2 regions of the Paracoccus sp. pheM1 genome follow, and region 2 is predicted to be linked to the other one. Evidence: riboswitches for the same ligand, from Rfam matches in the RefSeq annotation. Region 2 holds a riboswitch; the other holds the start of a gene.
What was found. Region 2 has a riboswitch for cobalamin ahead of KF941_RS17580 (ribonucleoside triphosphate reductase). Riboswitches for the same ligand answer to the same signal wherever they lie in the genome.
Positions count from the first base shown of each region.

Region 1: it holds a riboswitch for cobalamin, as region 2 does, so the genes downstream of both, KF941_RS21855 (TonB-dependent receptor) here and KF941_RS17580 (ribonucleoside triphosphate reductase) in region 2, are expected to answer to the same signal.

Region 1 is NZ_JAGXCX010000002.1:1,590,465-1,595,725, forward strand. Features, by position in the region: gene KF941_RS21850 (ABC transporter substrate-binding protein) at 1-431, opposite strand, end outside; gene KF941_RS21855 (TonB-dependent receptor) at 425-2,329, opposite strand; cobalamin riboswitch at 2,464-2,682, opposite strand; gene KF941_RS21860 (SLC13 family permease) at 2,822-4,597, shown strand; gene KF941_RS21865 (PLP-dependent aminotransferase family protein) at 4,631-5,261, opposite strand, start outside.
Region 2 is NZ_JAGXCX010000002.1:709,765-715,025, reverse strand. Features, by position in the region: gene KF941_RS17595 (TetR/AcrR family transcriptional regulator) at 1-688, shown strand, start outside; gene KF941_RS17590 (anaerobic ribonucleoside-triphosphate reductase activating protein) at 818-1,441, opposite strand; gene nrdD (anaerobic ribonucleoside-triphosphate reductase) at 1,434-1,616, opposite strand; gene KF941_RS17580 (ribonucleoside triphosphate reductase) at 1,631-3,376, opposite strand; cobalamin riboswitch at 3,576-3,789, opposite strand; gene KF941_RS17575 (proteasome-type protease) at 4,051-4,776, opposite strand; gene KF941_RS17570 (transglutaminase family protein) at 4,843-5,261, opposite strand, start outside.

The sequences.
Region 1 (5,261 bases), 880 kb from region 2:
GCGCGGGCCTGGGCCTCGCGGCCCAGCACCGCGCCCATGCGGCGGATATTGGCGCGGATGCCGGCGATGTCGGACTCGATCGGGAACACCTCGACCGGGATGTTCAGGCGGTCGAGCAGCCGGATGGTCTCGGGCGTGGACCATGCCCCGGCCAGCACCAGATCGGGCCGCATCAGGAAGATTTCCTCGGCCAGGCCATGGTTGACGGGCAGGCGGCCGGCCTCGGCCGCCATGGCCGAGGCGCTGGGATCCTGCGCCAGATAGGAAACCGAGACCAGCTGGCCCGGCGCCGCCAGCATCATCGCCAGCTGGTCGGTGCAGAGGTTCATCGACAGCACCCGGCGCGGCGGCTCGGCCGCGGCGGGCTGGAAAAATCCCGGCAGGATCAGGCCGGCCAGAAGGCCGGCGACAAGGCCGAGCCGCCTTACCATTTCGCCGTCAGGCCGGCGTAAAGGGTGCGGCCCTGCGAGGCATAGCCCCAGACATCGGAATACTCCTTGTCGAACAGGTTCACGACGCGGCCGGTCACGCGGAGATTCTCGGTCAGGTCGTAGCCCGCCGCGAGGTTGACCACGGTATGGGCGGGTATTTCCCCGACATCGTAGCTTTGCGAAGCGGGATCATAGGTCCAGTATTGGGTATCCCAATTGCCCGAGACATGCCGGATGTCGGCCGTGACGGTGCCGCGCCCTTCCAGGACGGCCAGCGTCGCCGACAGGCCCAGTTCGTGCCGGGGCCGGCGCACCTCGACCGAGCCGTCCGGGTTGCGGGCGTCCAGATAGGTGTAGTTCAGCGCGACATCCAGGCTGTCGGTCGCCTTGATGCGGGCCGTCACCTCGACCCCTTCGCGCGGGCTTTCGCCGGCCTGGTTGCGATGGCTGTAATAGCTGGTGCCGCCCTCGGTGCGGACCAGATAGCTTTCGATCTCGTCGCGCAGCTTTTCGTTGAAATAGGTGACGTCGACCACGCCCATGCCATTGGGAAGTTGCGCCTCGACGCCCAGGTCGAAGCCGCGGTTCTTTTCGGGCTTCAGGTTCGGATTGCCCTGGTAGACCGAAGAGCCATAATCCGCATTGGCGTAAAGCTCGAAATAGGACGGGTTGACCAGCCCGGTCCCGGCCGAGGCGTGCAGGCGGAAGGGCCGGTCCGGCACGTGCCAGGACAGGCCCAGATTCCAGCTGGTGAAGTCCTCGAACACCTTGTTGCCGTCGTGGCGGACACCGGCCTGGACATCCAGCCCGTTGTCCAGAAAGCCGCGATATTCCAGCGCGACCGAGGTCATCTCGCGCCGGTTTTCCGGGGCCGAGGAGCTTTCGTCCCTTTGCCGCTCGGCCAGCACGTTCAGCAGGTGCGACGCCTCGGCCACCGTGCCGTCGATGCCGAAGCTGCCGCGGTATTTCAGCTTGCGCGTCTCGCCGCGCGTGACCGGGCCGCCGTCCGAGCTTTGCTTGTAGATCGTGTCCTGATAGTCCAGCCGATGCGTCAGCCGGCCGCCCAGCATGGAATATTCGGCCCAGATCCCGCCCTGGAACTCGTCGCGTTCGCTGTATTTGTGCGGGTCGTCCACCACATATTCCTGCGCGCTGGTCGCGGACCAGCTGGTGGAATCGTAATCGTATTTCTCCTTCGCGCGGCGCAGGGTGGTGCCCAGGCGCAGATCCTCGCCGATCTGCCAGTCGCCCGAAAGCCCGATGGTCTTGCGGTTGGTCCCGTCCTTTTCGCCGCCGTCGCCCGACTGGTCATAGCCGTGGTCGTCCCGCGCCGAGAGGGTCAGCGCGATCCCGCCCTGCGCGCCGCGCTGGCTGACATGGGCCGAGGCGGCGGCGCCGTTGCCCAGCTCGACCGAGCCGCCGTAATGCAGCCCCGGTTCCCCCTTGCGGGTGATGATGTTGATGACGCCCGCCGAGGCGTTCGAGCCGTAATAGACCGATTGCGGCCCGCGCAGCACCTCGATGCGCTCGATATTGGCGGTCTCGAGCCCGGACAGGATGTATTCGTCGGCCCCGCCCGTCGCTTCGATCCCGTCGAGCAGGATCAGCGTGTGGTTGCCCTCGCCGCCGCGGATGCGGACCTGGGTGAAGGTCGAGCCGGTGGCCGAGACCGAAACCCCCGGCACGGCGCGCAGCGCGTCCTGCACGGTGGCGATGCCCCTGGCCTCGATCTCGGCGGCGGTCAGCACGGTATGGGCGCGGGCATAGCCGCCCTCGGCCACGGCGGTCAGCCCGCCCGAGATCACCACCTCGTCCAGGCGATAGCCTTCCTGGCCGGTGGCGGCCGCCGGCAGCAGGGCGGCGGTGGCGGCCAGCAGGGAAACCGGAGTTCTGAACATTCCAAAGCCTTTCCAGCACGGGCCCGCGGCCCGCGATTTGCAGAAATGCCCTGCGGAAAGGCTGGCAGGCCCGACCGCAAGACGACGATCGTCACCTCTGCGGAACGGCCGCTTTCCAGACGCGCCCCGCGCCGGAAATGGGTGATCGCCACGGCAGGTCTCCTGGCTCGCGGATCGCTGCTCAGGCCGGCCTTCCCAGGAGATCCCAGTGGCACGTTCGACCGTCGCTCACCGCTTACAGTTGCGGGGGCAGCCCCGGCCTTGCCCTGGCCGCATCGCGGCCGGCGGGCGCACCGGTGTTCCCTTTTCATCCGGCGCGCAAGCCCGCCGGAACCGTAGCGGCCCCGCATTGCCGCAGCCGGGCGCCGGCTGTCAAGCGGCAATGCACCCGGCGCCCGGCCGCCGCGACAACCTGTCCGGGAACGCGGCCGCGGAACCGCCCGCCGGGCCGCGGCATTGGGTCAGGTATCCGACGGAAGGGAAGGTCAAGCGATGGCCATGCCGCAGATCCTGGCCGTGCTGATCCTTTGCGCGATGATGGCGCTGTTCGTCTGGGGACGGCTGCGCTACGACGTGGTGGCGATGATCGCGCTGCTGGCCTCGCTGCTGGCCGGCACGGTCAAGCCGGAGGAGGCGTTCCGCGGCTTCAGCGACGACATCGTCATCATCGTCGGCAGCGCGCTGGTGGTCAGCGCCGGCATCTCGCGCTCGGGCGTGATCGAGGCGGTGATGCGCCGGATGCTGGGGCGGTTGCGGACCCTGCGCTGGCAGCTTCTGGTGCTGGTCGGCTCGGTCACGGGCCTGTCGGCGCTGGTCAAGAACATCGGCGCGCTGGCCATGCTGATGCCGGCGGCGCTGAAGATGGCGCGGCGCTCGGGGCATTCGCCCTCGGCCTATCTGATGCCGATGGCCTTCGGCTCGCTCTTGGGCGGGCTGATCACGCTGGTTGGCACTTCGCCCAACATCATCGTCTCGCGGGTGCGCGAGCAGATGACGGGCCAGCCCTTCACCATGTTCGACTATGCGCCGGTCGGCCTCGGCCTGTCGCTGGTGGGGCTGGTCTTCCTGCTTTTCGCCCATCGGCTGCTGCCGCGCGACCGCCGTGCGACGGCCTCGCTGAGCGAGGCGGTGAACATCAGCGACTATCACACCGAGGCCACCGTCCCCGAGGGCGCCGGCATCGTCGGCATGACGGTGGGCGAGTATCTCAGCGCCGTCGATGGCGAGGTGGCCGTGACCGGGCTGATCCGCGGCGGCGCGCGCCGCGCGGTGACGCTGCCCGACACGGTGATCGAGATGGGCGACACCCTGCTGTTGCGCGGCGAGCCGAATGCGCTGGAACGCGCCGTGACCAAGCTGGGCATGGAGCTGACCCGGCAGGATGCGGCGGCCGAAGAAGGGCTGCCGGCCGACAAGATCGGCGTGATCGAGGCGGTGATCGCGCCGGCCTCGCTTCTGGTCGGCCAGACGGTGGGGCGGATCGCGCTGTTCGACCAGCATGGCGTGAACCTGATCGCCATTTCGCGCGCCGGGCATCGCATGACGCAGCGGCTCAGCCGGACGGTGCTGGCGGCGGGCGACGTGCTGCTGGTGCAGGGGCCGATCGAGCTGTTGCCCGAGCGGATGCGCGTGCTGGGCCTGCTGCCCCTGGCCGAGCGCCATATCCGGCTGGGCGGGGTGCGCAAGCAATTGCTGCCGGTGCTGATCCTGGCCGTGGCCATGGCGGCGACGGCGGCGGGGCTGGTGCCTGTCGCCGTCGCCTTCTTCGCCGCCGCCGTGCTGATGATCCTGACCGGCGCGATCAGCGCCGAGGAAGCCTATGAGGCCATCGAATGGCCGATCCTGATCATGCTGGGCGCGCTGATCCCGGTCAGCGAGGCGCTGCAAAAGACCGGCGTGACCGACCTGCTGGGCGCGTGGCTGTCGCAGGCGGCGACGGGCCTGCCGGTCTGGGGCGCGGTGACGCTGATCCTGGTCACGGCCATGGCGGTCACGCCCTTCCTGAACAATGCCGCGACCGTGCTGGTCATGGCCCCCATCGCGGCGACCTTTGCCGACCAGCTCGGCTATCGGCCCGATGCCTTCCTGATGGCGGTGGCGGTGGGCGCAGGCTGCGATTTCCTGACCCCCATCGGGCATCAGTGCAACACGCTGGTGATGGGGCCGGGCGGCTATCGCTTTGGCGACTACGCCCGGCTGGGGGCGCCGCTGTCGGCGCTGGTGGTGCTGACCGGCGTGCCGCTGATCCTGCTGGTCTGGCCGGTCTGACGGGCGGTCTGACGGGCCGTGTGACGGGCCGGTTCAGCCCGTCTCGGCCAGCGCGGCGCGGATGGCGCGGGCCAGGCGGCGGCAGCCCTCTTCCAGCCGCTCGGGCGGGTTCAGGGTAAAGTTCAGCCGCAGCGAACGGCGGTCCAGCCCCTCGGGGTCGAAGACGCTGGAGGGCGAGATGCAGACCCCCTCGGCCATCGCATGATGCAGCAGCCGGTCGGTGTCCAGCCGCGGATCGCGCGCCGTGGCCCAGACGAACATGCCGCCCACCGGCACCTGCCAGTCCAGGTCGCCCGCCAGATGCGCCTGCATGGCGGCGCAAAGCGCGTCGCGCCGGGCGCGATAGATCGCCAGCACCTCGGGGCGGATGCGGTCGGTGATCCCCGCCTGCAGCGCGCGCAGCGCCAGCATCTGCGACAAGCCGCTGGAACACATGTCCGAGCCCTGCTTGGCGGTGGCCAGCGCCGCGATCATCTCGGGCGCGGCGATCACCCAGCCGATGCGCAGCCCCGGCGCCAGCTCCTTGGACAGCGACCCCATGTAGACCACCGGCCCGTCATAGGGGCCGGGCTGCGCCCCCGCCGACAGTTCGAGCAGTCGGGGCAGGGGCTCGCCTTCGTAGTAAAGCGCGCCGTAAGGGTCGTCCTCGATCAGCCAGGTGCCG
Region 2 (5,261 bases):
GATCTCAAGAACTCCGAATGCGCGACCCAACCTGACCAGGGACGAAATTTTGCGGGTTTCGGCGGATCTGTTCCGAAAGAAGGGGTATCGCGGCACCAGTCTCCAGGAGGTTGCCGACCACTTCGGCGTGCGCAGGCCCGCGATATATTACTGGTTCAAGAGCAAGTCCGACATCCTTCTGGAAATACACCAGAGATTCATGGAGATGTCGACGGCGCAGCTCAATGAAATCCTGGAAATGGATATTGGCCCGCATGAAAAGCTTGTCAGGATCATGAGCGGCCGGATCGACATGTTTTCCTCGAACATGGCCGACCTTGCCGTATATATCGAAAACGAATCCGAGCTTCCGGAAAGCGCGCTGGTCCAGGTCCGGGAAGTCAAGAAATCATACCTGCGCACGGTAGAGCAGATATATCGGGAGGGCGTCGAAAAGGGGGTTTTCGTGGATGTCGATCCTCATATAGCTGCAAGCATAATTCTGGGGATGACGCTCTGGATGTATAAGTGGTATCGTCCCGGCGGGCGGCATTCGGTGGAAGATGTCACCTCGGCCATCATCAATTTTGCTTGCCATGGGTATCTGAAACCGGACAACCTGCCCGCCGGGCTTTCGCTGACACCCGCATCGGCAGAGGCCGGAGGTGAGGAAGGCATCGGGCACGGCTCCGGCCGGCCGCAAAGATAGCCGTTCGGCCCGAGCCCACCGGCCGGATGCGGTCGATACCGTCGGCATAGACCAGCCCGCTGCCCGCATGGGCTGAGAGACGCCGCCCCGGTTCCTTCGCCACGGCATGCCGGCCCCCAAGGCCGGCTTTCAGCCCTTGCGCACCGGACGGCTCGTGGGTGTTCCGGTGCTGCGGCAGGGCTGCAGGACATGGTCGGCGACACCCAGCGCCGCCAGTTCCGCGCCCATCCGCGCCAAGGCCGCCCCGTCGATCAGGGTGGGATCGACCGTCGTGCGCACCTGGTGGGCCGTGCCGCTGGCCAGCAGCAGCCGCAGGCTTTCCCTGGCCCTGTCGCCGCTGCCGGTTGCGCCCGTCACCCGCCGATAGCCGGAAAACGGCGCCTTCACGTCGAAGCCGACCCAGTCGCAAAGCGGCAGCACCGCCGCAAGCCGGGCGGGGTAGGGGCCGGCCGTGTGCAGGCCCGTCCTGAACCCCAGGGCCCGGACCGCCCGCAACGCCTCGGGCAGGCCGCGCTGAAGCGTCGGCTCCCCGCCCGAGAACACCACGCCGTCAAGCAGGCCGCGCCGTCCCGCCAGAAAGCCCAGGACCTCTTGCCAATCCAGCGCCCCCTCGGCCTCGGGTGGGATGAGATGCGGGTTGTGGCAATAGGGGCAGTCCCAGGGACAGCCCTGCAGGAAAAGGGTGGCGACCAGCTCGCCCGGCCAGTCGCAGCTGGACAGGCGCTGCAGGCCGCCGATGCGGATCTCAGCCAAGATCGGCCCGCCGCTCGCTGAAATACAGCCGCTCGCGGAATTCGCCCTTCTTGCCGCGGTTGAACGAGGATACCGGGCGGTGATAGCCCATCACCCGCGTCCAGATCTCGCAGGGCTGGCGTTCCTCATCCGCCAGCAGGATCTCTTCCGGTCCGGTTTTCCGGTCGTCGAACATGGTCTTTTCCTTCCTCAATGCGCGGCCGATTGCCGCTTTTTCGCGATTAGCTCTTCGTCGCAGCGCGGGCAGAACGCGTGTTCGCCCGCGATATGGCCATGCCTGGGGCAGACCGAGAATGTGGGCGTGACGGTGATATAGGGCAGGCCGAAATTCTCCAGCGCCCGGCGCACCAGCTTGCGGCAGGCCTCGGCCGAGGACAGCTGCGTGCCCATGTAGAGATGCAGCACCGTCCCGCCGGTGTATTTGCGCTGCAGCGCCTCTTGCCGTTCCAGCGCCTCGAACGGGTCGTCGGTAAAGCCGACAGGCAGCTGGCTGGAATTGGTGTAATAGGGCTCGTGTTCGGTGCCGGCCTGGAGGATGCCGGGAAAACGCCTGCGGTCCTCCTTGGCGAAGCGATAGGTGGTGCCCTCTGCCGGCGTCGCCTCCAGGTTATAGAGATGTCCGGTCTGTTCCTGGAAGGCGGTGATGCGCGCCCGCAGATGGTCGAGCAGCCGCAGCGCGAAGGCATGGCCCCAGCCCGTGGTGATGTCATGCGCATCGTCGGTGAAGTTGCGGATCATCTCGTTGATGCCGTTGACGCCCAGGGTCGAGAAATGGTTGCGCAGCGTGCCCAGGTAGCGCCGGCTATAGGGAAACAGCCCGTCGTCCATCAGCCGCTGGATCACCCGGCGCTTGATCTCCAGGCTGTCGCGGCCCAGGTCGAGCAATTCGTCCAGGCGCCGCAGCAGCCCGGCCTCGTCGCCCTTGTGCAGATGGCCCAGCCGCGCGCAGTTGACGGTGACGACGCCCAGCGAGCCGGTCTGCTCGGCGCTGCCGAACAGCCCGTTGCCGCGTTTCAGCAGCTCGGTCAGGTCCAGTTGCAGCCGGCAGCACATGGACCGCACCATGTTCGGCTTGAGGTCCGAGTTCAGGAAGTTCTGGAAATAGGGCAGGCCGTATTTCGCCGTCATCGCGAACAGCAGCTTGGCGTTCTCGCTGTCCCAGGGAAAATCCGGCGTGATGTTGTAGGTCGGGATCGGAAAGGTGAAGACCCGGCCCTTTTCGTCGCCGCGCGTCATCACCTCGATATAGGCGCGGTTGATCATGTCCATCTCGGCCTGCAGATCGCCATAGGTGAAACCCATCGGCTGACCGCCGATCACGGGCACCTGGTCGCGCAGATCCTCGGGGCAGACCCAGTCGAAGGTCAGGTTGGTGAACGGGGTCTGCGTGCCCCAGCGCGAGGGGACGTTGAGGTTGAAGATCAGCTCCTGCATGGCCTGCCGCACCTCGGCATAGCCCAGCCCATCCTTGCGGATGAAGGGGGCCATATAGGTGTCGAAGGAACTGAAGGCCTGCGCGCCAGCCCATTCGTTCTGCAGCGTGCCCAGGAAGTTCACGATCTGGCCGATGGCGCTGGACAGGCGCTTCGGCGGCCCGGCCTCGACCTTGCCGGGGACGCCGTTGAACCCCTCGGTCAGCAAGGTGCGCAGCGACCAGCCGGCGCAATAGCCGGCCAGCATGTCGAGGTCGTGGATATGCAGGTCGCCCCGGCGATGCGCCTCGCCCACGGCGGGCGGATAGACATGCGACAGCCAGTAATTGGCCACCACCTTGCCCGAGACGTTCAGGATCAGCCCGCCGAGCGAATAGTCCTGGTTGGCGTTGGCATTCACCCGCCAATCGGCGCGGTCCAGGTATTCGTTGACCGACGAGGCGACATCGATGGCGACATCCCTTGCCGGCGCGATGGGCGGGGACGTAAGCGGCGCCGGCATCAACGCGCCCTCCCTTGCCTGCGGCTTGCTGCCGCCCTTGCGGTGCTGCGGACGGCGGCGCCGGCCTTGGCAGGTCTGGTGGTGAAGGATGGCTGCATCTGTTCCCCGTGCTGCTGGGGGCGGGGCAGGCCAGGACGCATGGAGCCCTGCGGCGACAAGGCCGCATTGCCAGGCGCACCGCCGGGACACCCCGCCCGTGGTTCATCGTCATCATCACGGCAGGTCTCCTGGCTCGCAGGTCGCCGCCCTTGCCGGCCTTCCCAATGCCGTGCGGCACCAGTGGCGTGATCCGGCGCAGGCTCGCTGCTTACAGTTGCGGGGGCAGCGTCGGCCTTGCCCCGAAAGGCGCACCGGCTTCCCTCTTCGCTTTCGGACCGGATCGACCCGAAAGAACCGTGATGCCTACATATGGGGATGATGACGCCGTATCCGTCAAGATGTTGTATTGACCTGCGACATTTTGTGCAGGATAGTCCGGCCGCCTGGGCAGGGACCACGAAGCCCTATCCTGATCCGGGGCACGGCACTGGGCGGGCTGGTTGCGGGATTGCGCTTCGTGGACCTTCGGGTCGTCCCCCGGCCTTTGTGCCCATGGCCAAGCAGGGCCGGCACCGGAATGACCTTGGGCAGGAACCGCCAGCCATGGGCCTTTGCCAGCCTGGCTGACAGGGGCGCTAGATCGTCACCTTGACGAAGCTGTCGCGCAGCGCCGCGGACCAGGCGGCGGACATGGCCATGAAGGCCGGGTCGCCTTCCAGGATGCGGCGCTTGTGGCTGACCCGGCAGTCGTCCTTGCGGATCACCGCCAGGTCCAGCGGCATCCCCACCGACAGGTTCGAGCGCAGCGTCGAATCCATCGACAGCAGCACCGCCTTTTGCGCATCGGCCAGCGAGGTCTGGGGCGTCACCACCCGGTCGAGGATGGGCTTGCCGTATTTGTGCTCGCCGATCTGCAGGAAGGGGGTGTCCTCGGTCGCCTCGATGAAATTGCCCTCGGGATAGATCAGGAACAGCCGCATCTCGCCGCCGGCGCGCTGGCCGCCGACGATCATGCTGGCGCTGGCTTGCTGGTTCAGGTCGCGGCACTGGTCCACGATCTCGCGCCGGGTGCGGTTCAGCGTCCGGCCGATGATCGTCGCCACCTGCAGCATGGTGGACGCGCGCATGATCGAGGTCTCTTCATCGGCCTCGGGCAGTTCGATGGCCTCTTGCAGGCGGGCGATGGTTGTCTGGGTCAGCGACAGGCTGCCGGCGGTCATGATCGCGATCACCCGCTCGCCCGGCTGCTCGAAGAAGAACATCTTGCGATAGGTCGATATGTTGTCCAGCCCGGCATTGGTCCGGGTGTCCGAGAGCAGGACGAGCCCCTCGTTGAGCTTCAAGCCGACGCAATAGGTCATGACCGTTCCATGGCACAAAATCCCCCGAGGGATACGACCGCCCCGCGCCCGGCGCAACAGGCAGGGCTACTGCTCCATCTCCTCGACCTGCACCCGCACGTCCAGGCTTTCCTCGCCCGTGCCGAAGGTGGTGCCGCGCACCGGCGCCGCGTCATCCGCATCCAGACCCGAACCCAGCCGGACATAGCGGTCGTCGGGACAGCAGGCATTGGCCGCATCGAAGCCGACCCAGCCCAAGGCGCCGACATGGACCTCGGCCCAGGCATGGGCGGCGTCATGCGGCTCGCCCCCGGCGTTGGAATGCAGATAGCCCGAGACATAGCGTGCCGGCATACCGCGTTCGCGGGCGCAGGCGATCAGCGCATGGGCATGGTCCTGGCAGACGCCCTGGCCGAGCGCCAGCGCCTCGGCGGCGGTGGTGTGCGACTCGGTCACGCCGGGGACGTAGGCGATGGCGGCCGATACCGCCTCGGCCAGCCGGTGGG